DNA from 3 places in the Streptomyces sp. NPDC051133 genome. Region 3 is predicted to be linked to each of the others. Evidence: riboswitches for the same ligand, from Rfam matches in the RefSeq annotation. Region 3 holds a riboswitch; each other region holds the start of a gene.

Region 1 (10,528 bases), on a different contig from region 3:
AGGCGGGCGGGCCGGGCGCGGTGTCCCTGGCGGAGCGGGCCAAGCTGCTGGCGGCACTGGAGCCGGTGGAGAGGGCCTCGTGGGTGGCCGGATTCATCGCGACGCACGGCCTGTCGGAGGCGTTCCAGCTGCTCGGCGTGTGCGCGGTCCCGTGGTCCGCGCCGCTCGGCCGGGCCGTGGTGGACGCCCTCAACATCGCGCGGGACGCGGGAAGTTACCCATGGAGTTTCAGCGGGGTGATGGGCCTCGCGGAGCGCTGCCTGGACCCGGCCGAGGCCACCCGGCTGGAGGGGCTCCTGGCGGTGCCCGACGAGCGGGAGGACGCCGCACCGGGAGCCGGCGGGTACTGGGCGGAGGCCTTCCAGCGGCTGGTCACCACGCTGCGGTTGCGCGCGGCGATGGCAGCCGAACTCCGGCCCGAGGAGCACCGGTCCGCGGCGGGCGCCCCGTCGGTTCGGCCCCCGGACGCCGTTCGGCTCACGGACGCGGTTCAGCCTCCGGACGCGGTTCAGCCTCCGGACGCGGCGGGCTGACGCACGTTCTGCCGCACCCACTCCACGATCGACGTGGTCGTCGCCCCGGGGGTGAAGATCTCGGCGACGCCCTTCTCCTTCAGCGGCGGGATGTCCTCCTCCGGGATGATGCCGCCGCCGAACACCAGGATGTCCTCCGCGTCACGCTCCTTGAGCAGGTCGATGACCGCGGCGAACAGCGTGTTGTGCGCGCCGGAGAGGATGGACAGGCCGATCGCGTCGGCGTCCTCCTGGATGGCGGTGTCGACGACCTGCTCCGGTGTCTGGTGGAGCCCGGTGTAGATGACCTCCATACCGGCATCGCGCAGGGCGCGCGCGATGACCTTGGCCCCTCGATCGTGGCCGTCGAGCCCCGGCTTGGCGACCACCACGCGGATCGGACCGGCTGCCACACCCATCACTGCCTCCATCAAACGACCACGGAAGCGATCGCTTCCGTCCGTAACGACAAGTACCGCACTTTTGGCGCGTTCCGCCACCCGTCGCGAAGTGAACGAACGTTATCTCCAGCATCCCGCAACCGGCGGTTTTACGGTGCGCAGCGAGGGGGAAATCACACGGTGGGACATAAGGGCACACGGGGGAGCGAGCCGTCCGCCGGCGTGCCGACAGGAGGTCGGCCATGAAGGTCACCGGGGTACTGCCACTCTTCCTCCCGCTCTGCCGCCGTCTCTGGCCGGGCAGAATCGCCGGACTCTCCCTGGCGCTGCTCAAGGCGACGGCCCTGGAGGCCGCGATCCTGGCCGGACATCTCCTGCTGTATCCGACGGGCCTCGTCCAGGAGCGCCGCTGTGCCGCCCTGCCTCCGGGCGACGGCACGGCACAGCTGCCGGTGCGGACCGGCCCGCCGGTCGTGCTGCTGCACGGCTTCATCGACAACCGTTCGGTGTTCGTGCTGCTGCGCCGCAACCTCGCCCAGCACGGCAGGCAGCGGGTCGAATCGCTCAACTACTCCCCGCTGACCTGTGACATCCGCATCGCGGCCGAGCTGCTGGGGCGGCACGTGGAGGAGATCTGCGAGCGCACCGGCAGTGACCGGGTGGACATCGTGGGGCACAGCCTCGGCGGGCTGATCGCGCGGTACTACGTGCAGTGCCTCGGCGGCGACCTGCGGGTGCGCACGCTCGTCACCCTGGGCACCCCGCACTCGGGGACCCGGGTCGCGCCGCTGGCCGACGCGCATCCGATCGTGCGCCAGATGCGGCCCGGCTCGGAGGTGATCGAGGCGCTGTCCCGGCCCGCCCCCGGCTGCCGTACCCGGTTCGTCAGCTTCTGGAGCGACCTGGACTCCCTCATGGACCCGCTGGAGTCGGCCTGCCTGGAACACCCCGACCTCGAGGCGCACAACGTCCGCGTCACCGGCATCGGGCATCTCGCCCTGCCCGTGCACCCCGCGGTGGCGGCCGGGATACGCGAGGTCCTCGACGCGCCGCACCCCGGAGACCGGATCGCCGGCGGACTGACGGTGGCGTGACAGGGAGGTGGGCGGCCGGGTGTCCGCGGTGCGGCGAGGGTGAAGACGGCGTGACATTCAGGTGACGGAAAGTCACCTGACATCGAACACCAATCGAACTCTCGGCCAAACTCCCGTCCGGCGTCCCCCGAAACACGGCCGATTGCCCGTTTCCGACGGACGCGAAACCGGCCGAAGATTGTCGCGCCCAGGTACCGGCGGGTACAGTCGCCGCACTGCTCTGGCAGCCCCTGTTGTCGAGGCGAAAGAGAAGTTGGTGAACGACCGTCACCCGTCGGGGATCATGACCACCCCGGCTCCGGCTTCCGACGCCGCCTCCGCGCACTACGCGCCGTACGGGACAGCGGAAGCCCGCTACGACGACTTCACCACCTACGGCGGTTACGACGCCACCGGTTTCGCCACCCAGGGTGCGAACACCGGGACGTTCTCCACCGACCCGCTCTTCGGCAGCCTGCCCGGCACCGAGCAGACCACCGGCGCGTACGACACCACACAGTGGCAGACGCAGACCGGCCAGAGCCCGGACTACGACCCGTACGCGGCCCAGCATCACGCGGCCTATGACTCCGGCGCCTACGACACCACCGCCTGGACCGTTCCCGCGCAGGCCACGGGGCACGACATCAGCGGCCAGTGGGACGCGAGCGCGTGGCTCCAGCCCGACCAGTCCGCCGGCGCCGACCCGACCCAGCAGTGGGAATGGGGCACGCAGACCTTCGACACGGGCGCCTACGACGCCACGCAGTGGAACTCCGGCGCCCATGCGGTGCCCGAGCAGGCCGGAGAACCGTTCGACCACCAGGGCGGAGAAGCGTTCGACCCGCAGACCGGCGAACCGTTCGACCACCAGGCCGGCGAACCGTTCGACCAGCAGGCCACCGCCACGTTCGAGCAGGTCGGCGAGGCCCAGGCGGCCGCGGCCGGCGAGGAGTTGCTGGACGACCAGGAGGAGGCCGCCCCGGCGCCTGCGACCCGCGCGGGCTCGCGCAGCGCGGCGCGCTCCCGGCGTCGTACGCCCGCCAAACGGTCCGCGCTGCTGACCGTCGCCGTACCCTCGGCCTGTGTGATGGGTGTCGCCGGGATCGCCGCCGCATCGGTCGGCGCCCTCACCGACGGCACCAAGGACACCACGGCGTCCGCCTCGGACGCGCACGCGGTCCAGCCGTCCGTCGCCAACAGCAAGCTGGACACCCAGCTCAAGACGCTCTCCGACGGCGCCGACGACTTCGCCGACCGCGCGAGCCGTACCCAGGAGCGGATCGACCTCAAGAACCAGCAGGTGCTGGAGAAGAAGAAGGCCGCCGCGGAGGCCGCGCTCAAGGAGCGTCTGCGCCCCAAGTTCGTGCTGCCGGTCACGCAGAGAGGGCTCAGTGCCTACTTCGGCCAGGCGGGCGTGAACTGGATGTCGGTGCACACGGGCATCGACTTCCCCGTCGCCTACGGCACCACGGTGATGGCCGCGACCGACGGCACCGTCAGCACCAAGTGGAACAGCGCCTACGGCAACATGCTGATCCTGACCGCGAAGGACGGCACGCAGACCTGGTACTGCCACCTGTCCAGCTACCGCGTGCCCTCCGGTACGACCGTCAAGGCCGGCCAGCCGATCGCCTACTCCGGCAACTCGGGCAACTCCACCGGCCCGCACCTCCATTTCGAGGTGCGCCCGGCGGGCGGGGCGGCCATAGACCCGCTGCCGTGGCTGCGCAGCCACGGGCTCGACCCCACGTAGCGGCCGGGGGCGGTGCCCCCGGACCTCCTACAGCTTCTCCACCGGCGCGTACCGCAGCAGCAGCCGCTTCGGCTTGCCGTCGCCGAAGTCGATCGTCGCCTGCGCCTTGTCCTCCGCGCCCGACACCGCGACGACCGTCCCGAGGCCGAACTGGTCGTGGGTGACCCGGTCGCCGACCGCCAGGGACACCGCCGGCTTCTCGGTGGTCCGCCGCGTGGCGAACCCGGAGGCGCCCGCCGCCGACGAGCGCGAGCGCGTCGAGGACAGCGAGGCGGCGATCCCGGACGCCGGCCCGGACGACACTGGCGCCACCGCCCCCGTCCGCTTCCAGTCCACGTGCGTGGCCGGAATCTCCTCCAGGAACCGGGAGGGCGGGTTGTACGACGGCTGGCCCCAGGCGCTGCGCATCGCCGACCGCGTCAGATACAGCCGCTCCCGCGCGCGCGTGATGCCGACGTACGCCAGGCGGCGCTCCTCCTCCAGCTCCTTGGTCTGGCCGAGGGCACGCATGTGCGGGAAGACGCCGTCCTCCATGCCGGTCAGGAAGACGACCGGGAACTCCAGGCCCTTGGCGGTGTGCAGCGTCATCAGCGTGATGACACCGTCGCCGTCCTCCTCGTCGGGGATCTGGTCGGAGTCGGCGACCAGCGCCACCTGCTCCAGGAAGTCGGCCAGTCCCGCCGGCTCGCCCTCGCCGCGCTCCTGCTCGAACTCGAGCGCCACGGCGGCGAGTTCCTGGAGGTTCTCGATGCGGGTCTCGTCCTGCGGGTCGGTGGAGTTCTGCAACTCGGCCAGGTAGCCGGTGCGTTCGAGTATGGCCTCCAGGACCGTGGCCGGTCCGGCGCCGGACTCCACGATGGTGCGCAGGTCCTCCATCAGCGTGTTGAACCGCTTGACCGCGTTGGTGGAGCGCGCGGCCATGCCGTACGCCTCGTCGACCCGCCGGAGCGCCTGCGGGAAGCTGATCTTCTCGCGCTGGGCGAGGGCGTCGATCATGGCCTCCGCGCGCTCGCCGATGCCCCGCTTGGGCACGTTGAGGATGCGGCGCAGCGGTACCGAGTCCTCGGGGTTGGCGAGGACGCGCAGGTACGCGAGGACGTCCCGGACCTCCTTGCGCTCGTAGAAGCGGACACCGCCGACGACCTTGTAGGGCAGGCCGACGCGGATGAAGATCTCTTCGAAGACGCGGGACTGGGCGTTGGTCCGGTAGAAGACGGCGACGTCGCCGGCCTTGGCGTCACCCGCGTCGGTGAGACGGTCTATCTCGTCGGCGACGAACTGGGCCTCGTCGTGCTCGGTGTCGGCGACGTAGCCGGTGATCCGCGCGCCGTGGCCGGCGTTGGTCCACAGGTTCTTCGGGCGGCGGGACTCGTTGCGCTCGATGACCGCGTTGGCCGCGCTCAGGATGGTCTGCGTGGAGCGGTAGTTCTGCTCCAGCAGGATCGTCGTCGCGTCCGGGTAGTCCTCCTCGAACTGGAGGATGTTGCGGATCGTCGCACCGCGGAAGGCGTAGATCGACTGGTCCGCGTCACCCACCACGCACAGCTCGGCGGGCGGGACGTCGTACTCGCCGGGCGGGGTGTCGGCCTCGTCGGCGCGCTCGCCGGTGCCGACGAGTTCCCTGACGAGTGCGTACTGGGCGTGGTTGGTGTCCTGGTACTCGTCGACCAGGACGTGCCGGAAGCGACGGCGGTAGTGCTCGGCGACGTCCGGGAAGGCGCGCAGCAGATTGACCGTCGTCATGATCAGGTCGTCGAAGTCGAGGGCGTTGGCCTCGCGCAGCCGCGACTGGTACAGGGCGTAGGCCTGGGCGAGGGTCTTCTCGAAGCCGTCGGCGGCCTGGGCGGCGAAGTCCTCCTCGTCGATCAGCTCGTTCTTCAGATTGCTGATCTTGGCGCTGAAGGACTTCGGCGGGAAGCGCTTGGGGTCGAGGTCCAGGTCGCGGCAGACCAGAGCCATCAGGCGCTTGGAGTCCGCGGCGTCGTAGATCGAGAACGACGACGTGAAGCCGAGCTTCTTCGACTCCCGGCGCAGGATGCGCACGCACGCGCTGTGGAACGTCATCACCCACATCGCGTTCGCCCGCGGGCCGACGAGCTGCTCGACGCGCTCCTTCATCTCGCCCGCGGCCTTGTTGGTGAAGGTGATCGCGAGGATCTGGCCCGGGTGCACGTTCCGCTCGGCGAGCAGGTGCGCGATGCGGTGGGTGAGCACGCGGGTCTTGCCGGAGCCGGCACCGGCGACGATGAGCAGCGGAGTGCCGGCGTGCACGACCGCGGCGCGCTGGTTCTCGTTCAGCCCTTCCAGGAGTGCCGCCGCGTCGATCGCGGGACGCGGGGCACCGTCGCGGTAGTAGGCGTCCCGGTCCGGCGGCACGTCGAACTTCCCGCCGAACAGATCGTCCGGAAGCGGCTCCGGAGCGTGGTCGTCCTCGGGCGGTGGCGGGGGCTCCTCCTCGTGCCCGCGCGAGGGCTGGAGGTCCGCCAGGAAGCTGTCGTCAAAGAGGCTGCTCATCGCTCTCCGAGTCTAGGGCGCCCCACCGACAACCGGCCGCCGTCCCCGGAACATGGCCGGTCCCGTGGACGGTTGATCTTCGTGTCAATAAGGCCCGATGACCCCTCACGCTGCGGAAGCGCCTGCTCACGTGGGTGTGAAAGTGCCCTCAGGTCACGGAAATGTATCGGACATACCTCGCACCAACCTTCACAGAAGACACACGAGTTGGCTAGGTTTCCGTCAGGCCGCACGACCCCTCTCCGGCGAACGTCGCCGGGCCGTACGGCCTCCGCCGAGTCCGGCGCGCCCCGCACGGTGCCCGGAGCCGGGGACCCACCGATCCTGGGGTGAATCGGCCGACTCCCGCCCGGGACGACGCCGTAGGGCAACCCTTCCGAACCACCCGCCCGAACCCGACAGCTAACCCGGTAGGCGGCGCACGTTGGAAGGAGTCGCCAGCTTTGGCGTCGCACCGCAAGCCGCGCCCCGCCGGCACCCGTGGACCGGGCCTGCGTGGCCCCGCCCTCGCCACCGCCGCGTTCACCTCCGTGGCCGTCCTGTCCCAGACGGCCGAGGCGGCCCCCGCCGACGACGGCAGGCCGAGCCTGGAGGAGATCGAGAAGAAGATCGACGAGTTCTACCGCCGCGCCGACTCGGCGCCGGAGGAGGAGTCGGCGGCCCGGCAGCGGGCGCGCGCCGAGGAACAGGCCGCGGCCCGGCAGCGGGCCAGGGCCGAGGACCAGGCGGCGCGGGAGCGCGCACTGACCGAGAACCGTACGGCCCGCGAGACGGCGCCCGGCGAGGACCGGACCGTCCGGGAGCAGGCGCACCCCGGGGACGGGACGGCGGGGCACCGGGCGCTCACCGGGGACCGGACGGCCCCCGAGTGGGCGCGCGCCGGGGAACCGCGCCAGGAGGGCGCCCGGCGCGCGGCCCGGCGCGCCCGGCCCCGCGAGGGTCTGGCGCCGTTCACGGTGGCCCCCGACCCCGCCGCCTCCCTCCTCGCCGAGTATCCGCAGGACCACTTCGCCCAGCACAGGGTGATGAACCGGCTCGCCTCACACGTGAAGGACGCGGCCGGGCGCGGGAGGGCCACCCGGACCACGGAGACACCCGAGACACCAGCCGCCGCGCCGTACGACGTGAAGGGCGCCAAGGCCACCGTCCAGCGCAAGCTCGTCCTCGCGCGCGAGCTGCTGTCCCGGCTCACGGCCGAGGCGGACTCCCGCCCGGCCGCGCTCCCGCAGGAGAAGCAGCCGGACGTCGGCCCGCAGGCCCACGTCGTCTCCGGCCCCGAGGCCACCAGGGCCGAGAAGGCGATCGCCTTCGCCCGCGCCCAGATCGGCAAGCCGTACGTGAGCGGCGCCAGCGGTCCCGGCTCCTACGACTGCTCGGGCCTGACCCAGGCCGCCTGGAAGGCCGCCGGCGTCACCCTGCCACGCGCGGCCCGGGACCAGGCGGTCGCCGGCACCGTCGTGGCCCTCGACGACGCCCGCCCCGGTGACCTGGTCTTCTTCCGCGAGGACAGCAGCCACGTCGGCCTCTGCACCGGCGACGGCATGATGATCCACGCCCCGGGCCCCGGCGCGTACGTCCGCGAGCAGGCGGTCCACCACACCGGGGAGCCGGTGATCCACAGCGTGGTGCGACCGGTCTGACCGGCGGCGGACGCGGGGCGGGCGCGCGTCCGCCCCGCGGGACCTACGCCGTGCGCGCGCCACACGCGCGCGTACGGTGCACAGGACTCGCGGCCGATCGCACGCGCGCGCGTACGGGTGCGTCCGTCCTGTGCCGTGCCGGCGCCGGGCACGAACCACGCATCGTGCCCACGCCCGGCACGAACCGCACGTCGTACCCACGCCGTGCCCGCGCCGGGCACCGCCGGTTCTCCGTGCCCGGGCGCGTCCCGGCGTTTTCACCCGCCCTCGCGCGCGTGCCCTTCCCGATGCCGGGCCGCTCGGCTGCCTAGCATCGGCGCATGTCCGGCTTCTCGGGTCTGCGCGCGTGGTGGGCGGGACGGCCTCCCGCGGCCGGGGCCGCCGTGATGGCGACCGGCATCCTCTCGGTGGGCCTGCACCTGACCGGTGACGAGACGCTCTCGCGGGTGGCGCTGGTGCTGACCGGACTCGGCTGGATCGCGCTGGCGGCCGACTTCGCGCTGCGGCTGGCCGGCGAGCGGCAGCGCTGGGTCACCGAGGCGGAGAGCCCGGGCGCCCTCACCGCCGTGGCCGCGACCACCGTGCTGGGCACCGGGCTCTCCACGCCGGGCCTGCAGACCCTGGCCGCGGCGCTGCTGGCGCTCTCGGCGCTGCTCTGGCCGGTGCTGCTCGTGCTGGTCATGGGGCACTGGAAGCGGCGCATGCCGGGTGCGGTGTTCCTGTGCTGTGTGGCCACCCAGGGGCTCGCCGTGCTGGCCGCCACGCTGGCCGTGGCCGAGGGGACGGCATGGCTCGCGCACACCGCGCTGGTGCTGTTCTGGCTGGGCCTGGTGCTCTACGGGGTCGCCCTGCCCCGCTTCGACGCGCGGCAGGTGCTGGAGGGCCCCGGGGACCACTGGATCGCGGGCGGGGCGCTGGCGATCTCGGCGCTGGCCGGGGCGAAGCTGCTCCTGGCCGGCGACGGCCGCCTGTACCTGTGGGACGGCGACGACCGCGCGGTGCTGGTCACGGCGACGGTCGTGCTGCTCGTGCTGGACCTGGCCTGCTACGTCGTGCTGCTGGCCGCCGAGGCGGTGCGGCCGCGGCCCGGCTACGACATGCGCCGGTGGGCGACGGTGTTCCCGATGGGAATGACGGCGGTGGCGACGCTGTCCGTCGCGGCCGCCGTGGGCCTCCCGTGGCTCAGGGGGCCGGGACGCGTGCTGGTGTGGGTGGCGGTGGCGGCGTGGCTCGTGACCGCCGCCGGTGCGGTGCGTGCGGCCCGCGCCGGCGGCGGGGACGGCTGACCGTCAGGTCCAGAGCACCGCGATGAAGACGTTGGTGGCGGTCAGCGCCCCGACCAGCCCGAACTGGGCCGCGTCGATCTTCTCCTCGTCGCGCTTCACGTAGACCAGCCCGAGGATCACGATCAGCAGGGCGAGCTTCACGCCGATCTTGACGGCGTTGACGTGGTGGTCGTCGGCCTGGTTGAGGCCGACCAGGGCCACGCCGGTGACCAGCATGGTCAGCGCGCCGTGCAGCATCCCGGGGACGAACCGGGCCGTGCCCTGGCCCATCGCCTTCATCTGGGTGAGGAAGCCGCCGAGGAGCGCGGCGATGCCGATGATGTGCAGGCCGACGAAGAGATGGATGAGTACGTCCATGGAGCCGGAGCCTAACCAGGGGCCCTGGAGCCCTCCGCCACCGGGCCCGGTGTTCGAGCCGGTGGATCTTGCATATATGCGCTCCATAGCAGCCCGCGACTCTCGCCGGTCACGGTTTCCCCGCTTCGGTCACCACGCTGCGTGAAGAAGACGACTCCGGACCGGTGACACGGTCACAAACGGTCACCCGAGATCCGTCGAAGCCAGTTCCGTACACCGCGTTACCGACTCGTCACCGTCAGGCCTAGCGTCCTCCCCCAGGTGACCGGCTCCCCACCGCCGCCCCGGGCCAGGGGCGGCAGCCGGTCGCCCCCGCCGAGAAAGGTCCGGCGGCGGCCCGTTACCCCTGTGCGGGCCGCCGCCGGCCGTATCGACCGCTCGGTCGTACGGGTCGTACGGAAGGACGTGACGGTCCAGGTGGCAGCGCACCGCAAGCCCCGGCAGAGCCCGCTCAGCGGTCATACGGCCCGGACGGCCGTCACGATCGCCCTGGCGGGTGCGGCCACCGCGACGGGCTTCGACGGGACCGGCCACGCCGAGCCGCGGTTCACGCCGGCGCAGGTGAAGGCCAGGGTGGACAAGCTGTACCAGGAGGCCGAGACCGCCACCCAGAAGTACGACGGGGCGAAGGAGAAGGCGGACGCGGCCCAGCACCGGCTGAACACGCTGCGGGACGAGGCCGCCCGTCGGCAGGAAAGGCTCAACACGGCCCGGGACGCGCTGGGTTCGATCGCGGCGGCACAGTACCGCGACGGCGGCATCGCCCCCGCCTGGCAGCTGGCTCTGTCCAGCGATCCCGACCGGTACCTGGACGACGCCGCGTTCGCGGAGCGGGCGGGTGACCGGCAGGCCACCGCCGTGGCGCGGGTGCGCGAACAGCTGCGGGAGATCGAGCAGTTGCGGGGCGCCTCCCGGGTGGAGCTGACGGCGCTGCGGTCCCGGCAGGCGGAACTGCGGCGGCAGAAGAGGTCCATCACCGGCAAGCTGGA
Region 2 (10,528 bases), on a different contig from region 3:
CAGTCTCGCTCGCTGACCGCAGGAGGGGAGTACTCGACATGTTCAACAGTGGCCTGATAGGAGCGGTGGTGAGAGGTTTCCCTGCGGCATCAGGAACCTAGCTCGATGTGGGCACCTCTCGGTACTCAAAAGAACGCGTGCTGTGTGCGCACGCGTGACGAAAGGAGTACGGATGGCTCTCCACACACCTGGCCGGTCCAGGACCAGCCAGCGCTCAGTCCCCCTCTCGGTAGTGGCACTTACTGCCGTGGGACTGGCCGCAACCGCCATCGGGGCCGAAACGGGCCAGGCCGCCGCAGCACCCAGCTGCGGGCCAGGAGCCGGCCGGTCCCGGGTAACGGATGTTTCCGCCATGGCTCGCGGCGATGCCTGGAACGCACCGGACCGGGAAGCAGCCGAAAGCAGTATCCAAACCCCTGCGCGCCGACAGGCAGATGTTTCCTTGGCGCTTGCTCGCGAGGCACCCGTCGGGCTGTGGTCAGAGGGACGTGTGACCCTGCGGACCCCCATCGCCCAGGGCACGGTCACCTTGCACATCGCCACCAGCGGCTTTGATCCTGCCTCACTCGGTGTGCAGCGCTACGACACTTCCTTGCGCCGCTGGATCGATGCCGACTCGGCGGATCCCGGTAGTGGCGCCGACCGAACGTTCCCCCTCTCCGGCGGTGGTGCCAGCTCCGGGCACCCGGTGTCGGTGCCCCTGCGCATCAAGGACCTCGACCGCCCGGGCCACCTGACCGTCACCGCCACCGTCGACGACCGCCACGGCCATACCTATCGGGCTGTGCCCCAGAGCACGGTGGCCGATCGCCCGACGAGCGCGGTCGGGCCTTGGCCCCACAACGCAGCTCTGGTACGCGGCGGGAAAGCGAAGGAACTCACGCTGACCGTCCGTAACACCACCGGCCGGGCTTACCCGTCGCTGTACGCGTCGTTCATCGCTGACGGCGAGAACGGCCACCGCGTCCTCAAGCCCAAAGACCTCACACTCCAGCAGTACGTCCACGGCCGCGGTTGGGAGCGGATCGCGCTCAAGGCTGGTAGTTGCGATCCCGGCATGGGATCCCGGCTGTTCCCTGTCGCCGATTCACCCCTGCGGCCGGGCGCTACGGCCGTCTACCGGCTCAGGTTCGCAGTCAACAGCTCCGCCGCGGTGAGCACTGCTCAAGCAGGGGTTGTGGTGGCTACCGGCAACACGGATATCTTCTTCCAGCAGTTGCCCTTCACCATCCGCAACCGTTGACGACCTGCCGGTCACGCCGCATTACGGTGCCGCGGCCGTGTACAGCGCGGTGACGAGCTGGCTGCCGGCTTGATGGGCAGTTGTTCGTCCTCGGGAAGAAGCCCGTGTGCCACGATGCCCCGATTACGGGCGGGAGCCTCGTTGAGACTGCAGGGGTCACCTCACCACATCGCGGCACACGGGCAGTGCAACCGCACCGTACGGCGGCCCGGCCCGTGCGGCCATGCCGGTTGATCAGACTGCAAGGAGCCGGGGAGCCGCCGCGCGTCCAGGTACAGCTGGGGTGCTGCATCGACGGGCGAGGCGAAGATCCGGATGCTCCTTGTCTTCCCTGCCATGCGATCGCCACCGGCGGCGAGGTCTCGCCCCGCTGGCGCGAGCACATTCATTGGATTAGGGGAAAGGTGGGGCTTTTTTGTTATTTCGATTAACTGAGGCCTTTTCATCCTGGGGTTGAGCTGGCGTGATGCAGGGTGGACGGCCTGGATGAGGCCCGTGATGCGGGGTGGTCGAGCAGCGGAGTTTGCGGAGGAGGCGCCGGTTCTTGGGGGCGGCCATGGTTTGTTCGAGGAGGGCGCGGATTTTGGTCCGGGACCTCCCTGGAGGCCTTGTCCGCCCGGCAAGAGCTTTGTGCCTGGTCGAGGGCGTTGATGGTGCCGTGTTCGCGGGTCGCGCGGACGTCGTGAACGGCCCCTGACGGTGCCGGAGAGGCCCACGGCGGCCGGCCGAGGGATCGGCGACGACCTGCCGTTCATGCCGTGCTTCTTGTGCTTGACAGAGTAGAAGGGCTGGTCGGCGGCGATCCGGTCGATCGGCAGGAGCGTTCCGTCGAGAAGGACGTATGCCTTTGTCGAAGCGGTCCGGACGGCCTCGCCGAGGTTCGGTGCGAGTGCCGCCAGCAGGTCGTCGGCCTCGCTGATGTAGCGGTAGGCCGTGCTCGTCCCTGGCCTGGAAGCTTGCCGCGAGCTGGGCATAGGTGGTTCCGTTCCGCAGATGCGCCAACACCAGCAGGGCCCGACGGCCGGCCGGGAGCTTCCGGTCCGACAACGGTGTTCGCGCAGGCGAGCGGCGAGGAAGGACAGGGAGATCGGCTGGACACGTCCAGCCCGCGCGGACAGACAAGCACGTGAAGCCTCTGGTGGTACCGGGTGGTCTTGGTCGTGAACCCGTCTACCCGGGGCTTCACTCATCTGTCGACCCAACTGAGGAGCATGAAGAGATTGGTGTCGAGCTCTTCATCAGCTCGAAAACTGTTGAATACCATCGTGGTCATATTTATTCCAGATATGGTTTTAGTAGTCGCCGCCAATTCCGGGACTAGGGGCGTCATGCGTCATTCTCAGTCACCTCGTGAGACCGGCCAACTGCACGCACTGACCTGGTCCCAGTTAACATGCTCAGGCCTTATTCGATGATTACTCCCACCGTCGCTCGGCTGGTCTGTGCTGCGAGTGGTGGGATCTGCTTGCCCCCTGCATCACTGGTTTGCTGCTGGTACTGCACACGCGCTGTCTCCAGAAGGCGACGCCATGAAACGACCGTTGGACGGCGGCGCAATAGAGCCCGCCGCTCGCGTTCAGTCATTCCGCCCCAGACTCCATACTCAATCCGATGATCCAGCGCGAAAGCAAGACATTCGGTTCGTACAGGGCAGCTGGTACACACCGCTTTGGCACGGTTCTGCGCGGCGCCAGTGACGAAGAGATCGTCCGGTGGCGTGGTTCGACACCGCCCCTGCGTGCTCCAATGAGTAACCGATGTCACTACAATTTATCCCATCATGAGTAAACGTTGCGAGTTGGCCTTGATGGGCTATCGAGGTGCTTACTGGCTCCCTGTTGCTCAGCGGGCTCTGTCAGTTGCCCCGGGCGCGGCGATGCCTCGCGTAGCATGTGTTCGCCTCCGCTTTAGGGATGTCGGCCGGCGCGGCATCATCGCCGCACGCCAGGGGCAGGTAGACGTGGCTAGCGTCGGCTTCTCTGAATTTCAGTAGGCGCCGTGGACGTTGTCAATGGAACCGTAACGCGCAGCTGCGTAATGGCAGGCTGCCGTGATGTTGGCAACTGGATCAAAGGGGTTCATTGAAGTCCCTGGAACATGATATGCCGCAAACGTTGGCGCGATAATCTGAAGAAGTCCCTTGGATGGCGTGCCTGCGGCCGCATTTGAGTCCCAGTTGTTAACAGCCTGCGGATTTCCGGAAGACTCGCGCATGACGTTGCGATAAATTCCCTGATATGAGCCAGGAATTCCATGCTTTGACATGACCGCGAGTGATTCACGGATCCAGCCGTCAAGATTGTTCGGGTAGGTCTTGTTCCGTGTCCTAGGAGCCGAGGAATGCTGGACTTTACTGCCAGGGTGGTGTGGAGAGGCGGTCGACCTGGACCCACCGTTCACTAGAAGCTTCATGCCGGTGCGAATAGCTGATGGATTATCGCCGATACTGGTCCGATTATCCCGATAGAGCTTCTGCCAGCCGCCAGGCAAGGAGAATTTTGCAGCTATCGTCGATAGCGAATCTCCGGGAGCGACCGTATACGTCACGGGTTTGTGATGAGTAGCAGCGGAAGAAGCGTGGGTGTCGAGTGTGCTGGTGTGTTCGGTGGTTGGAGCAAGTTGCGGAATTGAATCGGCCGTGGTCGCGCACACCAGCGGCAGGGCGATTGCGCTGCCGCCGATCCCTGCAATCGTCAAGTGACGCCCCGTCTGGGTGTCCTTCTGGCGACGATGTTTTCCTTGTCTGGGCATGGCAAGGCCTCTCCTGCCGTCTGCGAGGTTAGCTGTCGGGTTCGGACTGGAGCTGTCCGGCCGCTTTTGAAGGCGGCTTCACCCCAAGCCGGCCCGTTTTCGGGCGTGCGGCAAGTTTGGGTTCCCCGCTCCCACTGTTCGTGAATTAGCGAATTTCGGATTTCCGAGCTGCAGCGGGATTCGACGTCAACTCGGAGTGACGGGCACCGTAGGCGAACCTTGCACGGGAGACAAGCCCTCGAATTCATCCAGGAGGCTCGTGCCCGGTACGGAGAGCGTGCGGCACAGGCGTCCCCAGGGCTCCATGAACCCCCAACTCCCCGCTGCTGACCCGGATCTGGCACGTGGATTCGACTGGTCACCATTCATGCGTGATGCAGGCCACACCGCGTGAAGATGTTAGCCGCCTTTACGGGAAGAGTTAGCAACTAGTATCAAAACGTACTATTGATGATGTTAGTGCTCGTCATGCCTATATAAATGTGCTAGTGACGAAAATGATGTCCTCGATACGGCAGCCACTCCCTAGCTTGACTCTGTTAGGGATCTTGGAGTTTCCCGGTGCGCCACGTGATCAGCGGGCATGCTCGGAGCTGTTTCGAAGATCGACGCAGTTGTCGAGGTGTCCGTTGTCGCTCTGTCCCCCTGCCGGTAAGCAAGCCCCCTCTCTGACCGCGCAGATCGCGCGGGCGAGCAATCCGGGCGATACGACGGCGATGTGGGTGAGAGATCCCAGCTCACTCAACGGGCGTCCTCGGTCGGGGCGGGTGAGGCGAAGGGCCGGATGCCGGTGAGCTCGTCATAGACCGACAGCGGACGGCGGCCTGCGCTCGCTGGAGCTGACCGACGACATCACCGCCGAGCTGACCGTCCTGGTGGCCTTCGACCAGGACCTCGCAGCCCAATCCACCCGCACCTCCAACCGGATACGCGGCCCGCTCACCCAGTTCCCCCCTCGCTGGAACGCGTCCTCGGACCGCGCCTGGGCCACCCGGCCGTCAAGTGGCTGCGGAAACGCTACGGCTCCCGGCCGACCTGCGGAAAGCCGGCCACAGCAGACTCGTCGAAGTCGTCCGGCCCAATGCCCCGCATGGCTGCCCGGCTCATCGACGATGTCTTCGACGCACTCGACGAACAGACCGTCGTCGTTCCGGGCCCCGGCACCCTCAACACCGTGATCCCGTCCCTGGCCGCCGTCCACGAACAGCGCCGGGCGCTGGAAGCCCAGTGTCCGCGTACTCGTCTGAGGAAGTGCACCACCGAGCAAGAAGTTGTGTGCACCACTGCTCAGGCCACCTCGGTGTCCCGTTCGATGGCCTGAAGGCGGTTCTTGAGGCGATAGCTGTTGCCGTTGATCGAGACGACCTCGCAGTGGTGCAGGAGGCGGTCGAGGATCGCGGTGGCCAGGACCTCGTCGCCGAAGACCTGGTCCCATTCGCCGAAAGTCTTGTTCGAGGTCAGGATGATCGAGCCCTTTTCGTAGCGCTTGGAGATGACCTGGAAGACCAGGTTCGCCTCGGCCCGCTCAAGCGGCTGGTAGCCCACCTCGTCGACCACGAGAACGCTCGGGCGGAGGCAGCTGGTGAGCTTGCTGATCAGCCGGCCTTGGTCCTCGGCGGCCTTGAGGTGGCGGACCATGTCGTCGAGGCTGGTGAAGTAGAGCGAGTAGCCGGCCCGGCAGGCCGCGACCGCGAGGGCGACGCCGATGTGCGTCTTGCCGACCCCGGGCGGCCCCAGCAGGGCGACGTTGGCCTTGTCCTCGACGAAGGAGAGGGTGGCCAGGTCCTTGACCTTGCGCGGATCGAGTTCGGGCTGGAAGGAGAAGTCGTAATCCTCCAGCCTCTTGTGATGGGGCAGCTTCGACAGCCGCAGACCATTGCGGAAGCGCCGGTCGTCGCGGACCGCGAGTTCCTCGGCCAGCACCAAGTCGAGCAGGTCGTGGTAGCCCATTCTTTGCCTCGTCGGCCCGCTGGATGTACTGGTTCAGGGCCTCTGCCAGGTGCGGCAGGCCGAGCTTGACGGCGGTGGCGCGGATGCGGGTGCTGGTCAGCTCGCTCAACGGGCGTCCTTCGCCGGGGCGGGTGTGGTGAAGGGCCGGCTGCCGGTCAGCTCGTCATAGACCGACAGCGGACGGCGGCCGACCCCGACGCTTGCGGCTGCGGACCGGTTCAGCAGAGCCTGCAGCGGTCCGGTCTCCGACCCGAGCGGCTGGCTGCGGCGGGGCGAAGGCAGAGTGTCGCCGGCGGTGACGCGGCGGCCGGCGCCGGTGGGCAGGCCGTCCCAATGCGTCTCGTCCACGACGCGAGCTCCGCGGCCGACCGCCCGCGAGTGGACGGCCAGCAACGTCCGGCAAGTGGCGTGGGGGACAGTGGAGTGCAGGGCGACCTGGGACTTCGTGGCCCGGACTTCTACCAGCTGGCGCGGACGGACCTTGCGGGCGGGCACCGAATAGAGGTTCGCGTCGAAGGGGACCAAGCAGTCCTTGCCGACGTGCCGCAGATGCCGCTGGGCGACCAGGTAGGGGACCTTCGGCAACGGACGCATGGCCGTGTGGTCGCGCACGGCCCGGTGACCGATGACTTCGCCGTGGGTGCCGTGGACCTTCGCCCGCCGCAGCGGCAACCAAGCCGCGAAGGCGGCGTTCATCTCTTCGACGGAGGAGAAGGCCCGGCCTGCCAGCACGTGATCACGGACGATGCCGACTTGCCGCTCGACCCGCCTTTGCCCTGGGGCCGGTAGGCGGCCAGCACATCGATGTCGAAGTCGTAGTGCCCCACGAAAGCGACCACCTCCGGATGCAGCGGGACCGCCTCACGCGGAGCGACATGCCGACGCACGACCGCCTTGGTCCGGTGCAACCGTTTGTTGCTGCTGTGGGCCCTTCGCCTCCGGTTGGCGTGGCTCGGTGAGGGCGGGTGGCGTGGATGCCGAGCCCGATCGACGAAGGCCAGTTGCCTCGTGCTCGAGTTCCGCCAGTACGTCAAGACCACAGTGGCCCGCAGGCAACCGGCAGTTGGGGCAACGGCATGAGTACCGCGCGCTGCGATGCGGAACACCTCACAGCAGGGGGGAGCGTCAATGAGGTGTTCGTGCGGCCCTAATGCATCACAGCGCGCGATGTGATTGACGGTAGGTGCGGAAGGCGCTAGGAGCCACGTCCGTTGCCGTCTCTGCAACAAGAAGGGGCTGTGTTCGGAATTTACCGATGAAGACCCTCGTCTGGTTGCGGATGCAAGGCTCCTGGGGTAGGTGAGGGTGGCGTCGGTTGCTGAGCTAGAACTACAGGTCACGGGGGAGATGACGGGACGGATTGCGCGTCAGTTCCTCAAACATGGAACGGAGTTTCTTCATAAAGTCACGTGCTTGGTTAGTCAAGGGCGCTGGGATGTGCAGCTCGTATCAGGGAGAAGCAGGTTCACTTCCATATTCGTTGCCGATTGCTGCGGTTCCTGTAGCAGGTCCGGATCTTGTTGCCAGCAGCCTGGAAGCGGTCGGTAGTCTGGGCGGGCTTTCGGACATGCTGGCCAGGACCTTTAGCTGGATGGGCAGGGTTGGCTGCTCACTCATGCTCCTTGAGGAGGACGGTGCACGACTGAAATCCTTTTCAAGCAATAATCTCGATCCCAACTGGGTTCCTTCTGAACGGCTGCTTGAGTCTGCCGGCGACTGGCCGGTGTGCTGTGCGATCACTTTGGGGAAAGCCTGGGCTGGCAGCGGCAGGGAGCGTCCTTATCCCATGCCCTCGGTGACCGGATCTGCGGCTGCAGCTGTATTCCCCTTGCCGCAGAAGAAAGGGGCTCTGATCGCCATAAGGCCAGGATTTCCACCATTCAGTTCCGTGGAACAAGAGTTCTTGGCAAGTGCAGCCGCTGACGTGTCGGATCTTCTGGCCGACATGCCCCGCCCGGACTTTTCGGATGTGACGTCCTGTCGGTTTCGCAAGGTTAAAATGGGTGAATTTTCCTGGGATCTGGAAACCGGCATTATTACTGGGGATGCTATTTTTGCTCAGCTGCACGGCCTGTCCGCAGCAGGTAGTTACCCGATGGAGACTATATTCGACAGAATGCCGTCTGTGCAGAAGGCTCAGGCTGCTCGTGCGGTGGGGAGCTTTCTGGGCCTTCCGGGTCCTTTTAAGTCTACCTATCGCATTGCCGGGCCGGGAGGAATCCGTCATCTGCAGGCGCGCTTCTCGCGTGACGCCTCAAATCCTCAGGGTGCTGTACTCGTCGGGCATGTCGCCGAGGTGGCCGACGAAAGATCTCTCGTCCCGACTGATCAACATCGCATTCTTCGAAAATTGCAACGCGCTGAACAAATGTTGGTGCTTGCCTCGGCTTGCGCCGAGGCAAGCACTACAGACCAATTGGCTGCTGCGGCCTGCGACGTGCTTGCCGTGTTCGGCGCGGATGCCATCGTTCTGGCCGAAGTCGTCAACGGACGGATAAACCTGCTCACTAGCTATGGGCAAAGCGCACAAACTGCTTCTTCGCTCAATCAGATGCCGCTGTCCATCAGTGCGCCGCTGATGGATGCGCTACGTGAACAGAGGGCGGTGTTCATCGAGTCCCACGAGGATCTCATCGCAGCCTATCCACACTATGCCCGATTCGCCTATCGCCTGGATCGGCAGGCCTGGGCAGCCCTGCCGATCCCCGTCGGACAGCCCGGTTCCCCAGCCGCGGCGTGCATGCTGTCCTTCGACAGGCTTCGCCTCTTCGGACCTCGTGACCAAGCCCTCCTTGTGGCAACCGCTGGCCTGCTTGGCCGAGCCTTGGACCGATGCCGCTCCTACGATGCTGAGCACACTCGGGCGGTCCAGCTGCAGCAGGCCTTGCTGCCCACAGCCCTGCCCTCTCTCCCCAACATCGACCTGAGCGCCTCGTATTTGCCTGCCGTAACTGGTGCCTATGCCGGCGGGGACTGGTACGACGCCCTGAGAACCATGAGCGGTCGCCTCCTACTGGTAATTGGTGACGTGGAAGGCCACGACACCCAGGCGGCATCGCAAATGGGTAAACTCCGAACCGCGATACGTGCCTATGCTGCCATTACGGAAGACCCGGCTGACCTCCTGCGGCATACTAATCAGTTGCTCACCGAAGACAACGAAGGTGATTCGGATCACGCCCGAACTGCCACCTGTTACCTGGTGCTTCTGGATCCTGCCACCCTTGAGATAGCCTCGGCCAATGCGGGCCACCCAGCTCCGTTGTTGTACACCAGGGGAAAAGTGCACGATCTGCCTGGTCGCCCAGGGCTGCCCTTGGGTATCTTCAGCGACTCCCAGTATGAAACCGTCCAGTATTCCTTGGATAAAGATGCACAACTTCTTCTGTACACCGACGGGCTCACCGACCGTCGGGATATAAATCCGAACCAAGCACAGCGACTACTACGCATGGCCTTCCACCGGTCTGCCTGTGGCGACAGCGGCGTTACCAGTGTGGATCGCATCAGCGCAGTCTGTCTGGAGCAGGCTCGGAACACTGACGACTGCGCCTTGCTCCTGCTGAAACAGCATTAGAATGCGGCCCGAGGCTTCATGGCGAGGCATTGCTCGGGCCTTCACCTGTCCACTGTCCCGGCTGTCATCGTGGCGCGGACTGTCTTACAGGCCAGGCTCGGTGGTGCGAACCACGTGATCTCCGCCTGTCGTCTCTGAATTATCCGGAGCCCTCGCCCTTGCGCGCCCCGCAGAGCCGATGCGAAGCCAGGGAAAAACGGGCTGGGATCGGTGACGTCGATGATGAGCTGCTCAATCTCATTGATAGCGAGGGAGACGCCGATCTCGCCCGCGGAGTTATCAGGGGCCACTCCGTGCTGAACGGCGTTCTTCACGAGCTGCGACAATACTTCGGTGGCTGCATGAACGTCTCCCTCCCAGCCGATGACGGTGAGGCCGTAGCGAGCAATTGTCCGGGCCTGGGTGATGGCACGGCTGTTTCCCGGAAGGTTCATCGCGTATCGCCTGTACATCGGGTTGGGCGTTATGCATGGTTCCACGATGTTATTGAGTCCTTTTCGCGGCAATGTCAGGTGTCCGCTTGCGTGTGTCCGCCAGGCATGTCCACGCCGAGGTGAAGCCTGTGCAGTGACGGGCGTCGCTGCCATGGCGCGGGCACTGTGCAGTACGGGCTGCTTCGGTAACCGTCTCAGGATGGATCAAAATTGCCAGTTATTGATCGGAAGTGACTGATAGTTACCAGGACGGCTCTGTAAAACAGAATGACGGCCCGACGGCTCCCGGTCCGTACCGAGGTCGGTCAGCGCCAGCGAGCGGCCTTCCGACACTGCCTGAAAGTGATGCCGTGTGGGGTCGCGCAGAGAGTGATGGGGTGGTCCAGGAACTTCGACCTGTTCTTGGTCTTCTTGACGTGCCTGAAGAGCTGGTTTTGGGCCAGGTCATAGGTGGCGAACAGGTGCCGGATCCCGTGTGGGCGCGTGTGGGTGGCCCGAAGTCGGGGTCGGGGACCGCAAGGTCGGGGCCCTTGTGTCTGCCGCCGCATTCAGCCGCATTCAGCCCAGTGCCGG
Region 3 (10,528 bases):
CCAGGGAGGAGCGACATGACCATCAACAGGACCGCAACCACCGCAACCCCGCCGCTGATCGACGCCCCGCGCGGCCTCGCCGGCGTCGTCGTCACCGAGACCGAGATCGGTGACGTCCGGGGGCGGGAGGGCTTCTACCACTACCGCCAGTACTCGGCCGTCGAACTCGCGCGCACCCGCGGCTTCGAGGACGTCTGGCACCTCCTGGTCCACGGCACGCTCCCCGACGCCGAGCGCCGTGCCGCCTTCGCCGCCGAGACCGCGGCACTGCGCCGGCCGCCCGAGGAGGTCCGCGCCGCGCTGCCGGCCATCGCCGCCGCGTCGCGCCTCTCCGGCCCCCTGGCCGGCCTGCGCACGGCCCTGTCGCTGCTGGGCGCGGCCCGGGGACTCCGCCCGGTCTACGACGTCGACGCCGACCGGCGCCGGGCCGACACCGTCGCCGTCTGCGCGGTCGTTCCCACCCTGCTCACCGCGCTGTACCGGCTCGGGCAGGGGCTGGACCCGGTCGAACCGCGCGACGATCTGCCGTACGCGGCCAACTACCTGTACATGCTCACGGGCGAGGAGCCGGACGCACGGCGGGCCCGGGCGGTCGAGCAGTACCTGATCTCCACCATTGATCATGGATTCAATGCGTCAACCTTCACCGCGCGGGTCATCGCCTCCACGGGCGCCGACGTGGCGGCCTGCCTGATCGGCGCGGTGGGCGCGCTGTCGGGGCCACTGCACGGAGGAGCACCCAGCCGGGCTCTGGACACGCTGGACGCGATCGGGACGCCCGACCGGATTGATCCCTGGATCCGGGAGCGGGTGCTCGCCGGTGACCGGATCATGGGCTTCGGGCACGCCGTCTACCGCACCGAGGACCCCCGCTCACGGATGCTCCGCGAGATCGCCCTCGGCTTCGGCGGACCCAGGGCCGCCTTCGCGGTGGAGGTCGAGCGCCGGGTCGAGGCGATCCTCGCCGAACTGAAGCCCGGCCGCGAACTCCACACCAACGTCGAGTTCTACGCCGGTGTGGTCATGGAACTGTGCGGTCTGCCCCGCGAGATGTTCACGCCCACCTTCGCGGCGGCCCGCGTCGTCGGCTGGAGCGCCAACGTCCTGGAACAGGCCGCCGACTCCAAGATCATCCGACCGGTGGCGCGCTACGTGGGGCCGGAGCCGCCGGTCGCGGTGCCGGCCGCCGGCTGACGGGCGAGGCCTCCTCCCGCCGCTCTCTTATCCTGATCCGGCAGCCGGTCCGCGGGACAGGGCACGAGACAGGACAGAGCACGAGAGAGGGCGCCCGGTGGGGAACAGTTCGGGGAACGCTGTGGCGGACAGCTCGACGCACCGACCGGCCGTTGGTCATGCTCCGCGGCAGATCCCGGTCGTCGTGCTCGCCGGATTCCTGGGTTCCGGCAAGACCACGCTCCTCAACCACCTCCTGCACCGCAGCGGAGGCAGCCGCATCGGGGCCGTCGTCAACGACTTCGGGGCCATCGAGATCGACGCGATGGCCGTCGCGGGCGCCCTCGGCGACTCGACCGTCTCCCTCGGCAACGGCTGCCTGTGCTGCGCCGTCGACGCGAGCGAACTCGACCTCTACCTGGACCGTCTCGCCGCCCCCGCGGCCGGCATCGACGTGATCGTCATCGAGGCGAGCGGACTGGCCGAGCCGCAGGAGCTGGTGCGGATGGTGCTGGCGAGCGAGCATCCGGGGATCGTCTACGGCGGCCTCGTCGAGGTGGTCGACGCCGCCGAGTTCGACGACACCCGGGCGCGGCACCCCGAGATCGACCGGCACCTCGCCCTCGCCGACCTGGTGGTGGTCAACAAGCTCGACCGGGCCGCGGACGCCGAACGGGTGCTCGGACTGGTGCGGTCCCTGACCGACCGTGCCGCCGTCGTCCCCGCCACCTACGGCCGCATCGACCCGGAGTTCCTCTTCGACTGCAAGCCGAGCGAGGAGCGCATCGGGCAGCTGTCCTTCGACGACCTGCCCGAAGCCGACCTGCCCGAAGACGACCTGCCCGAAGCCGACCTGTGCGAAGGCGGCGGGCACGAAGACGGCCGGCACGACCGCGACAGGCACGGGCACCCCGGCCACGTCCACCCCGGTCACCTCCACACCGGCTACGACAGCCTGTCCTTCACCTCCGGCGTCCCCATGGACCCGCGTCGGCTGATGCGGTTCCTGGACAGCCGGCCGGAGGGGCTGTACCGGATCAAGGGGTACGTCGACTTCGGGCCGTACGACACGCTCAACCGGTACGCCATCCACGCCGTCGGCCGGTTCCTGCGCTTCTACCCCGAACCCCGGCCGGCCGAGGACGACCGCCTCACCCAGCTCGTGCTGATCGGCTCCGGTATCGACACCGGGGCCCTGCGCGCAGAACTCGAGGGGTGCGGGAACGGGGACGCCCCGCACGCCGGCGAGCACGGCATGTGGGGCGTCCTGCGCTACGTACAGGGCTCCGAGGAAGAACCCGGAGCCGAGGAGGCGTACGAGGCCTAGAACACCGGCCCGGCGACCACCGCCACCGTCTTCGGCAGCGAGGTGCCCGAGCCGTCGCGGCGCGGGTCCAGCTCCGGCAGCTCCGCCGGGGTGCCGTTCTTCTGCGCCGCACGCGCCGGTGTCGGGCCCGCCCAGGCCAGCGCCAGACAGTCCTCGCCCTTCAGGAACCGCTGGCAGCGCACGCCGCCCGTGGCCCGGCCCTTGCGCGGGTACTGGTCGAACGGGGTCAGCTTGGCCGTCGTCTGCACCGAGTCGTCCAGCGTGCCGCGCGAGCCCGCCACCGAGAACACCACCGCTTCGGCCGCCGGGTCGACCGCCGTGAAGGAGATGACCTTCGCGCCCTCGGTGAGCTTGATCCCCGCCATGCCGCCCGCCGGGCGGCCCTGCGGGCGCACGATGGACGCCTGGAAGCGCAGCAGCTGCGCGTCGTCCGTGATGAAGACCAGGTCCTCCTCGCCGGTGCGCAGCTCCACCGCACCGACGATCCGGTCGCCCTCCTTGAGCGTGATGACCTCCAACTCGTCCTTGTTGGACGGGTAGTCGGGCACCACGCGCTTGACCACGCCCTGCTCGGTGCCGAGCGCGAGACCCGGGGAGGACTCGTCCAGCGTGATCAGGCAGACCACCGTCTCGTCGCCCTCCAGGGAGACGAACTCCGCCAGCGGCGCGCCCCCGGAGAGGTTCGGTGCCGCCGCGGTCGGCGGCAGCTGGGGCAGGTCGACCACGTTGATCCTCAGCAGGCGGCCCGCCGAGGTCACCGCCCCGATCTCGCCGCGCTGGGTCGCCGGGACCGCCGAGACGATCACGTCGTGCTTGACGCGCCGGGCATCGGCGTCCTCCGGCAGCGGCTCGTCGGTCGCCGTACGGGCCAGCAGCCCCGTGGAGGACAGCAGCACCCGGCACGGGTCGTCGGCCACCTGCAGCGGCACCGCCGACACCGGGGCACCCGCCGACTCCAGCAGGACCGTGCGCCGGTCGGTGCCGAACTTCTTCGCCACGGCCGCCAGTTCGTTCGAGACCAGCTTGCGCAGCTCCGCGTCGGACTCCAGGATCCGGGTCAGCTCCGCGATCTCGTCGGTGAGCCTGTCCTTCTCCGCCTCCAGCTCGATGCGGTCGTACTTGGTGAGCCGGCGCAGCGGCGTGTCGAGGATGTACTGCGTCTGCACGTCGCTCAGCGAGAAGCGCTGCATCAGGCGCTCCTTGGCCTGCGCGGAGTTCTCGCTGGACCGGATCAGCCGGATGACCTCGTCGATGTCGACCAGCGCGGTGAGCAGGCCCTCGACGAGGTGCAGGCGGTCGCTGCGCTTGCTGCGGCGGAACTCGCTGCGGCGCCGGACCACGTCGAAGCGGTGGTCGAGGTAGACCTCCAGCAGCTCCTTCAGGCCCAGCGTGAGCGGCTGGCCGTCCACCAGCGCCACGTTGTTGATGCCGAAGGACTCCTCCATCGGGGTCAGCTTGTACAGCTGCTCCAGGATCGCCTCCGGCACGAAGCCGTTCTTGATCTCGATGACCAGACGCAGCCCGTGCTCGCGGTCGGTGAGGTCCTTGACGTCGGCGATGCCCTGGACCTTCTTCGCGTTGACCAGGTCCTTGATCTTCGCGATGACCTTCTCGGGGCCGACCGTGAAGGGCAGTTCGGTGATCACCAGGCCCTTGCGGCGGGCCGTCACGGTCTCGATCGAGACCGTGGCACGGATCTTGAAGGTGCCACGGCCCGTCGCGTACGCGTCCCGGATGCCGTCCAGGCCGACGATGCGGCCGCCGGTGGGCAGGTCCGGGCCCGGGACGTGCCGCATCAGCGCGTCCAGGTCCGCGTTCGGATACCGGATCAGGTGGCGGGCGGCCGCGATGACCTCGCCGAGGTTGTGCGGCGGCATGTTCGTCGCCATACCGACCGCGATGCCCGAGGAGCCGTTCACCAGCAGGTTCGGGAACGCGGCCGGCAGCGCCACCGGCTCCTGCTCCTGGCCGTCGTAGTTCGGCGTGAAGTCGACCGTGTCCTCGTCGATCGACTCGGTCATCAGGCTGGTCGCCTGGGCCTGACGGCACTCGGTGTACCGCATGGCGGCCGGCGGGTCGTCGTTGCCCAGCGAGCCGAAGTTGCCGTGGCCGTCCACCAGCGGCACGCGCATGGAGAAGGGCTGGGCCATGCGCACCAGGGCGTCGTAGATCGACGCGTCGCCGTGCGGGTGCAGCTTGCCCATGACCTCGCCGACGACACGCGCGCACTTCACATAGCCGCGGTCGGGGCGCAGGCCCATCTCGTTCATCTGGTAGACGATCCGGCGGTGGACCGGCTTGAGGCCGTCGCGGGCGTCCGGCAGGGCGCGCGAGTAGATGACCGAGTACGCGTACTCGAGGTAGGAGCCACGCATCTCGTCCACGACGTCGATGTCGAGGATCTTCTCCTCGTACGAATCGTCGGGCGGCGGGGTCTTCGTGCTGCGGCGGGCCATCGCTGCCGGCTCCTCCTGATCTGGTCGCTCGCCTACGGGACGCGCACCCCTCGGCTCGCTCTTGCTGAAAGCGTCTGCTCTTGCTCGGAGCGTCTGACGGATCTGACGCGGACCATTGTGGACCGTGGCACTGACAACCCGGGCACGACCCGGTCCGTGCGGTCCGCCCCGGTGCTCAGGAGCCGTCCTGTGGCACGCCTGACGCAGGCTACGCGATCCGCTGTGGGCGTAGCCCCGCGGGAACTCCGCCAGGGCCCGGCGCGCGTTGCATACAGTGGCAGGAACGGCAGGAAAACCGCGGTTTGCACAACCGACTCCGCTCGCGAAGGGACGCACATGCCCATGGGTCACACGACCACAGCCGAGGCAGGCTCCGGGGGCCTGACAGCGACCGAGCACCGCCTGGCCAACGGTCTGCGCGTGGTGCTCTCCGAGGACCACCTGACCCCCGTGGCGGCGGTCTGCCTCTGGTACGACGTCGGTTCCCGTCACGAAGTCAAGGGACGTACCGGTCTGGCTCACCTTTTCGAGCATCTTATGTTCCAGGGCTCGGCCCAGGTGACGGGCAACGGTCACTTCGAGCTGGTGCAGGGCGCCGGCGGCTCGCTCAACGGCACCACCAGCTTCGAGCGCACGAACTACTTCGAGACCATGCCCGCCCACCAGCTGGAGCTCGCCCTCTGGCTGGAGGCCGACCGCATGGGCTCGCTGCTGGCCGCCCTGGACGACGAGTCCATGGAGAACCAGCGGGACGTCGTCAAGAACGAGCGCCGTCAGCGCTACGACAACGTCCCCTACGGCACCGCCTTCGAGAAGCTGACCGCCCTCTCCTACCCGGAGGGCCACCCCTACCATCACACGCCGATCGGCTCGATGGCGGACCTGGACGCGGCCACCCTGGAGGACGCGCGCCGGTTCTTCCGCACCTACTACGCGCCGAACAACGCCGTCCTGTCCGTGGTCGGCGACATCGACCCGCGGCAGACGCTCGCCTGGATCGAGAAGTACTTCGGCTCGATCACGTCCCACGACGGCAAGCCGCAGCCCCGCGACGGCTCCCTGCCGGAGGTCATCGGCGAGCAGAAGCGCGAGGTCGTCGTCGAGGAGGTCCCGGCGCGCGCCCTGATGGCCGCCTACCGGCTCCCCGAGGACGGCACGCGCGCGTGCGACGCCGCCGACCTCGCCCTGACCGTCCTCGGCGGCGGCGAGTCCTCCCGCCTGTACAACCGGCTGGTGCGCCGCGACCGTACGGCCGTCGCGGCCGGCTTCGGCCTGCTGCGCCTGGCCGGCGCGCCCTCCATGGGCTGGCTGGACGTGAAGACCTCCGGCGACGTGGAGGTCCCGGTCATCGAGACCGCCATCGACGAGGAGCTGGCCCGGTTCGCCGAGGAGGGCCCCACGCCCGAGGAGATGGAGCGCGCCCAGGCCCAGTTGGAGCGCGAGTGGCTGGACCGGCTCGGCACGGTCGCCGGCCGCGCCGACGAACTGTGCCGGTACGCCGTGCTGTTCGGCGACCCGCAGCTCGCCCTCACCGCCGTCGAGCGGGTCCTGGCGGTGACCCCCGAGGAGGTCCAGGAGGTCGCCAAGGCCCGGCTGCGCCCCGACAACCGCGCGGTGCTCGTCTACGAGCCGAAGTCCCCGGAGAGCGTCGAGGACGCCGACGTGCCCGAGGACCCGGAGGCGGAAGCGACCGTAGAGGCCGGAAACGAGAACGAGGAGACGGCCAAGTGACCGAGCTCGCCACCATGGACTTCCACCCCCAGCCGCAGCCCGGCGAGGCCAAGCCGTGGGCGTTCCCCGCCCCCGAGCGCGACACGCTCGGCAACGGTCTGACCGTCCTGCGCTGCCACCGCCCCGGCCAGCAGGTCGTCGCCGTCGAGGTCCTGCTGGACGCGCCCCTGGACGCCGAGCCGACGGGCCTGGACGGCGTCGCCACGATCATGGCGCGGGCCTTCTCCGAGGGCACGGACAAGCACTCCGCCGAGGAGTTCGCCGCCGAGCTGGAGCGCGCGGGTGCCACGCTCGACGCGCACGCCGACCACCCCGGCGTCCGGATCAGCCTGGAGGTCCCGGCCTCCCGTCTGGCCAAGGGCCTCGGCCTGCTCGCCGACGCGCTGCGCGCGCCCGCCTTCGCCGAGAGCGAGGTCGAGCGGCTGGTCCGCAACCGCCTGGACGAGATCCCGCACGAGCTCGCCAACCCCTCCCGCCGTGCCGCCAAGGAGCTCTCCAAGGAGCTCTTCCCGGCGGCCTCGCGCATGTCGCGCCCGCGCCAGGGCACCGAGGAGACCGTCGAGAAGATCGACGCCGCCGCCGTACGGGCCTTCTACGACCGCTACGTCCGTCCCGCCACGGGCACGGTGGTCGTGGTCGGCGACCTCACCGGGATCGACCTGGACGAGCTGCTCGGCGACACCCTGGGCGCCTGGACCGGCACCCCGGGCGAGCCCCGGCCCGTGCCGCCGGTGACCGCCGACGACACCGGGCGCGTGGTCATCGTGGACCGCCCCGGCGCCGTCCAGACGCAGCTGCTCATCGGCCGGGTCGGTTCCGACCGGCACGACCGCGTGTGGCCCGCCCAGGTGCTCGGCACCTACTGCCTCGGCGGCACCCTCACCTCCCGCCTGGACCGCGTGCTGCGCGAGGAGAAGGGCTACACCTACGGCGTGCGCGCGTTCGGGCAGGTCATGCGGTCCGCCCCGGACGGCACGGGCGCCTCGATGCTCGCCATCAGCGGCTCCGTGGACACCCCGAACACCGGTCCCGCGCTCGACGACCTGTGGAAGGTGCTGCGCACCCTCGCGGCCGAGGGCCTGACCGACGCCGAGCGGGACGTCGCCGTGCAGAACCTGGTCGGCGTGGCGCCGCTCAAGTACGAGACCGCGGCGGCCGTCGCGAGCACCCTGGCCGACCAGGTCGAGCAGTACCTGCCCGACGACTTCCAGGCGACGCTCTACCGGCAGCTCGCGGCGACGGGGACCGTCGAGGCCACCGCGGCCGTCGTGAACGCCTTCCCGGTGGACCGCCTGGTGACCGTCCTCGTCGGTGACGCCGCCCAGATCAAGGCGCCGGTCGAGGCGCTCGGCATCGGCGAAGTCACCGTCGTGGCCGCCGAGTAGCGTCCGCGGCCGCCGCGTGGCGGCAGCCACTGCGGCACGCACGCACACGCCGTACTCGCGCGTGGGCCCTGACGACCTACGGGTCGTCAGGGCCCTTGTCGTTCCAACCGCTTCCCCAGATGACCGATTTGAGACGGAGGTTGCCTGTCTGCCCTGTGGGATGCGCTACAAAACACCGGTTGCGTTTGAGGTTCGAAAGCCGCCCCGCTTAGCGTCGTCCGGGCTGTTCGTCAGGCAGTACGCCGCGCCCGCGGCACCGGACAGTCATCGCCGAGTCCCCGTACGGCGCGAGCCAGGGGAGCCGGGGACCCACCGTCCCTGGGGTGAATCGGGCGCCCGCGCGGAAGCGGGGGAGCCCGTAGGAGACCTTCCTGCTCCGAACCCGTCAGCTAACCCGGTAGGCGAGAGGGAAGGAAAGGACCAGCCACTTCATGGCGTTCATGTGCGCCACCGGGAAGCACCGCAAGCCCGGCCGGGTCAAGCGCACCACCGCTCAGGCGGCCGGTGTCGCGGCCCTCACCACCACCGGTGTCATCGGCACCCTCGCCGCCTCCCCGGCCCTCGCCGCCGAGAACTCCGCGGAGCAGACCGGCCTCACCCCGGTGCTCGCCGTGAGCGACGACATCGCCGAGCACATCGACGCGCAGGCCGCCGCCCAGAAGCAGGCCGCCGAGCAGAAGGCCGCCGAGGAGGCCGCCGCCAAGGCCGCGGCCGCGAAGGCCAAGCAGGAGCGCGAGGCCCGGGCCCGTGCCGCCCGCGAGGCCGAGCGCAAGCGGCTGAACGCCTTCGTCCCGCCGGTCGCCCACTCCTACGTCTCCACCGGCTACGAGGCCAGCAGCTCCCTGTGGTCCTCGGGCCACCACACGGGCATCGACTTCCACGCGGCCAGCGGCACGGCCGTCCACGCGGTCGGCTCGGGCACCGTCGTCTCCACCGGCTGGGGCGGCGCCTACGGCAACCAGATCGTGATCCGCATGGCCGACGGCATGTACACCCAGTACGGCCACCTGTCCTCCATCGGCGTCACGGTGGGCCAGCAGGTCACCCCGGGCCAGCAGATCGGCCTGTCCGGCGCCACCGGCAACGTCACCGGCCCGCACCTGCACTTCGAGGCGCGTACGACGCCCGACTACGGCTCCGACGTCGACCCGGTCGCCTACCTCCGCAAGCACGGCGTGAACGCCTGACCGACCGGACGGCGATCGCCGGTACCCCTGACAAGCCCCGGCTCGCCGAGCCGGGGCTTTCGCCGTATTTCCGCTGTCTCCGCCCGCACCGCTGTCCAAAAAATATCCATGGATTACGGCCCGCCGTCGGAAATTCCGGCTCATTGCAATAGAGTCGCAGAACACGCGTCCATCGTCGGCGTTTCACGGGGATTAAGGCGGAGGTCGGTCATGCGTATTCCGGCGCACTCGGTGTGCACGGCGATCCGGGACGACATCGTCGCCGGTGTCCATGAACGCGGCAGCCGCCTCACCGAGGAAGTACTGGCCCGCCGCTACGGCGTCTCGCGCGTGCCCGTCCGCGAGGCCCTGCGCACCCTGGAGGCCGAGGGTTTCGTGGTGACCCGCCGGCACGCGGGCGCGTGCGTGGCCGAGCCGACCGAGCAGGAGGCGGCCGACCTGCTGGAGATGCGTCTGCTCCTGGAGCCGCTCGGTGCCGCCCGGGCCGCGCAGCGGCGCACCGAGGCCCATCTGAAGGTGCTGCGCGGGCTGGTCCGGCTGGGCCAGGAGCGGGCCAGGAGCGGCAACAGCGCCGATCTGCGCGCACTGGGCGGCTGGTTCCACGAGACGCTCGCCCAGGCCTCCGGCAGTCCGTCGCTGACCTCGATGCTCACCCAGTTGCGCCACAAGATCGCCTGGATGTACGCGGTGGAGTCCGCGCCGAGCCCGGTGGAGTCCTGGGCGGAGCACGGGGCGATCGTGGACGCGGTGGCGCGCGGTGACGGCGAGCGCGCGCGGGCGGTCACGGCCGTGCACACCGAGCGCGCGTCGGCCGTGCACCGGCTGCGTTTCCGCCGGGCGGGGGAGCGTGTGAGGACTTCGCAACACGCCGTACACACGTCGGGCGGGCGGCATTAACACCGGCACCGTATACAAAGAGATGATATTCGGTGGGCCGGGTATTTCCGTTGCCTTTTCCTGCTGCCGTGAATTCGGCGGCCGCAGGATGCATCGGTCTGCCCGGCCGCGACTGAATTCACCGATCGGCCGCGAAAACACGAAAGCCGCGCCACCCGAAAAGGGTGACGCGGCTTCACGGTGTGACTTCGGACGGTGTGACTCAGACGGTCTCGGGCAGTTCCTCGAGGCCCTCGGAGACCAGCTTGGCCAGACGGTCGAGGGCGGCGTCCGCACCCTCGGCGTCGGAGGCGAGGACGATCTCCTCGCCGCCCTGGGCGCCCAGACCCAGGACAGCCAGCATGGAGGCCGCGTTGACGGGGTTGCCCCCGG

What was found. Region 3 has a riboswitch for cyclic di-AMP ahead of AB0N17_RS26705 (M23 family metallopeptidase). Riboswitches for the same ligand answer to the same signal wherever they lie in the genome.
Region 1: linked by a shared signal. The riboswitch ahead of AB0N17_RS30450 (C40 family peptidase) and the one ahead of AB0N17_RS26705 (M23 family metallopeptidase) in region 3 are both predicted to bind cyclic di-AMP.
Region 2: linked by a shared signal. The riboswitch ahead of AB0N17_RS43145 (transglycosylase SLT domain-containing protein) and the one ahead of AB0N17_RS26705 (M23 family metallopeptidase) in region 3 are both predicted to bind cyclic di-AMP.

What each region holds. Positions count from the first base shown of each region.
Region 1 covers NZ_JBFBBK010000034.1:87,475-98,002, reverse strand. Annotated here, with positions in the region: gene AB0N17_RS30475 (DUF5691 domain-containing protein) at 1-533, shown strand, start outside; gene AB0N17_RS30470 (cobalamin B12-binding domain-containing protein) at 509-931, opposite strand; gene AB0N17_RS30465 (alpha/beta fold hydrolase) at 1,156-2,007, shown strand; gene AB0N17_RS30460 (M23 family metallopeptidase) at 2,264-3,742, shown strand; gene pcrA (DNA helicase PcrA) at 3,770-6,256, opposite strand; cyclic di-AMP (ydaO/yuaA leader) riboswitch at 6,519-6,688, shown strand; gene AB0N17_RS30450 (C40 family peptidase) at 6,700-7,896, shown strand; gene AB0N17_RS30445 (tellurite resistance/C4-dicarboxylate transporter family protein) at 8,217-9,182, shown strand; gene AB0N17_RS30440 (hypothetical protein) at 9,186-9,539, opposite strand; gene AB0N17_RS30435 (NlpC/P60 family protein) at 9,957-10,528, shown strand, end outside.
Region 2 covers NZ_JBFBBK010000088.1:4,551-15,078, reverse strand. Annotated here, with positions in the region: gene AB0N17_RS43165 (hypothetical protein) at 491-1,243, shown strand; partial or broken gene AB0N17_RS43160 (transposase family protein) at 1,720-2,369, opposite strand; gene AB0N17_RS43155 (LuxR C-terminal-related transcriptional regulator) at 2,370-2,564, shown strand; gene AB0N17_RS43150 (WhiB family transcriptional regulator) at 2,648-3,007, opposite strand; gene AB0N17_RS43145 (transglycosylase SLT domain-containing protein) at 3,230-3,994, opposite strand; cyclic di-AMP (ydaO/yuaA leader) riboswitch at 3,998-4,155, opposite strand; partial or broken gene AB0N17_RS43140 (hypothetical protein) at 4,726-5,222, shown strand; partial or broken gene istB (IS21-like element helper ATPase IstB) at 5,282-6,053, opposite strand; partial or broken gene AB0N17_RS43130 (IS21 family transposase) at 6,050-6,846, opposite strand; gene AB0N17_RS43125 (GAF domain-containing SpoIIE family protein phosphatase) at 7,380-9,521, shown strand; gene AB0N17_RS43120 (ATP-binding protein) at 9,563-9,955, opposite strand.
Region 3 covers NZ_JBFBBK010000027.1:115,405-125,932, forward strand. Annotated here, with positions in the region: gene AB0N17_RS26680 (citrate synthase) at 16-1,194, shown strand; gene AB0N17_RS26685 (CobW family GTP-binding protein) at 1,379-2,500, shown strand; gene AB0N17_RS26690 (DNA topoisomerase IV subunit A) at 2,497-4,956, opposite strand; gene AB0N17_RS26695 (pitrilysin family protein) at 5,293-6,687, shown strand; gene AB0N17_RS26700 (pitrilysin family protein) at 6,684-8,072, shown strand; cyclic di-AMP (ydaO/yuaA leader) riboswitch at 8,331-8,491, shown strand; gene AB0N17_RS26705 (M23 family metallopeptidase) at 8,504-9,259, shown strand; gene AB0N17_RS26710 (GntR family transcriptional regulator) at 9,470-10,156, shown strand; gene AB0N17_RS26715 (HPr family phosphocarrier protein) at 10,359-10,528, opposite strand, start outside.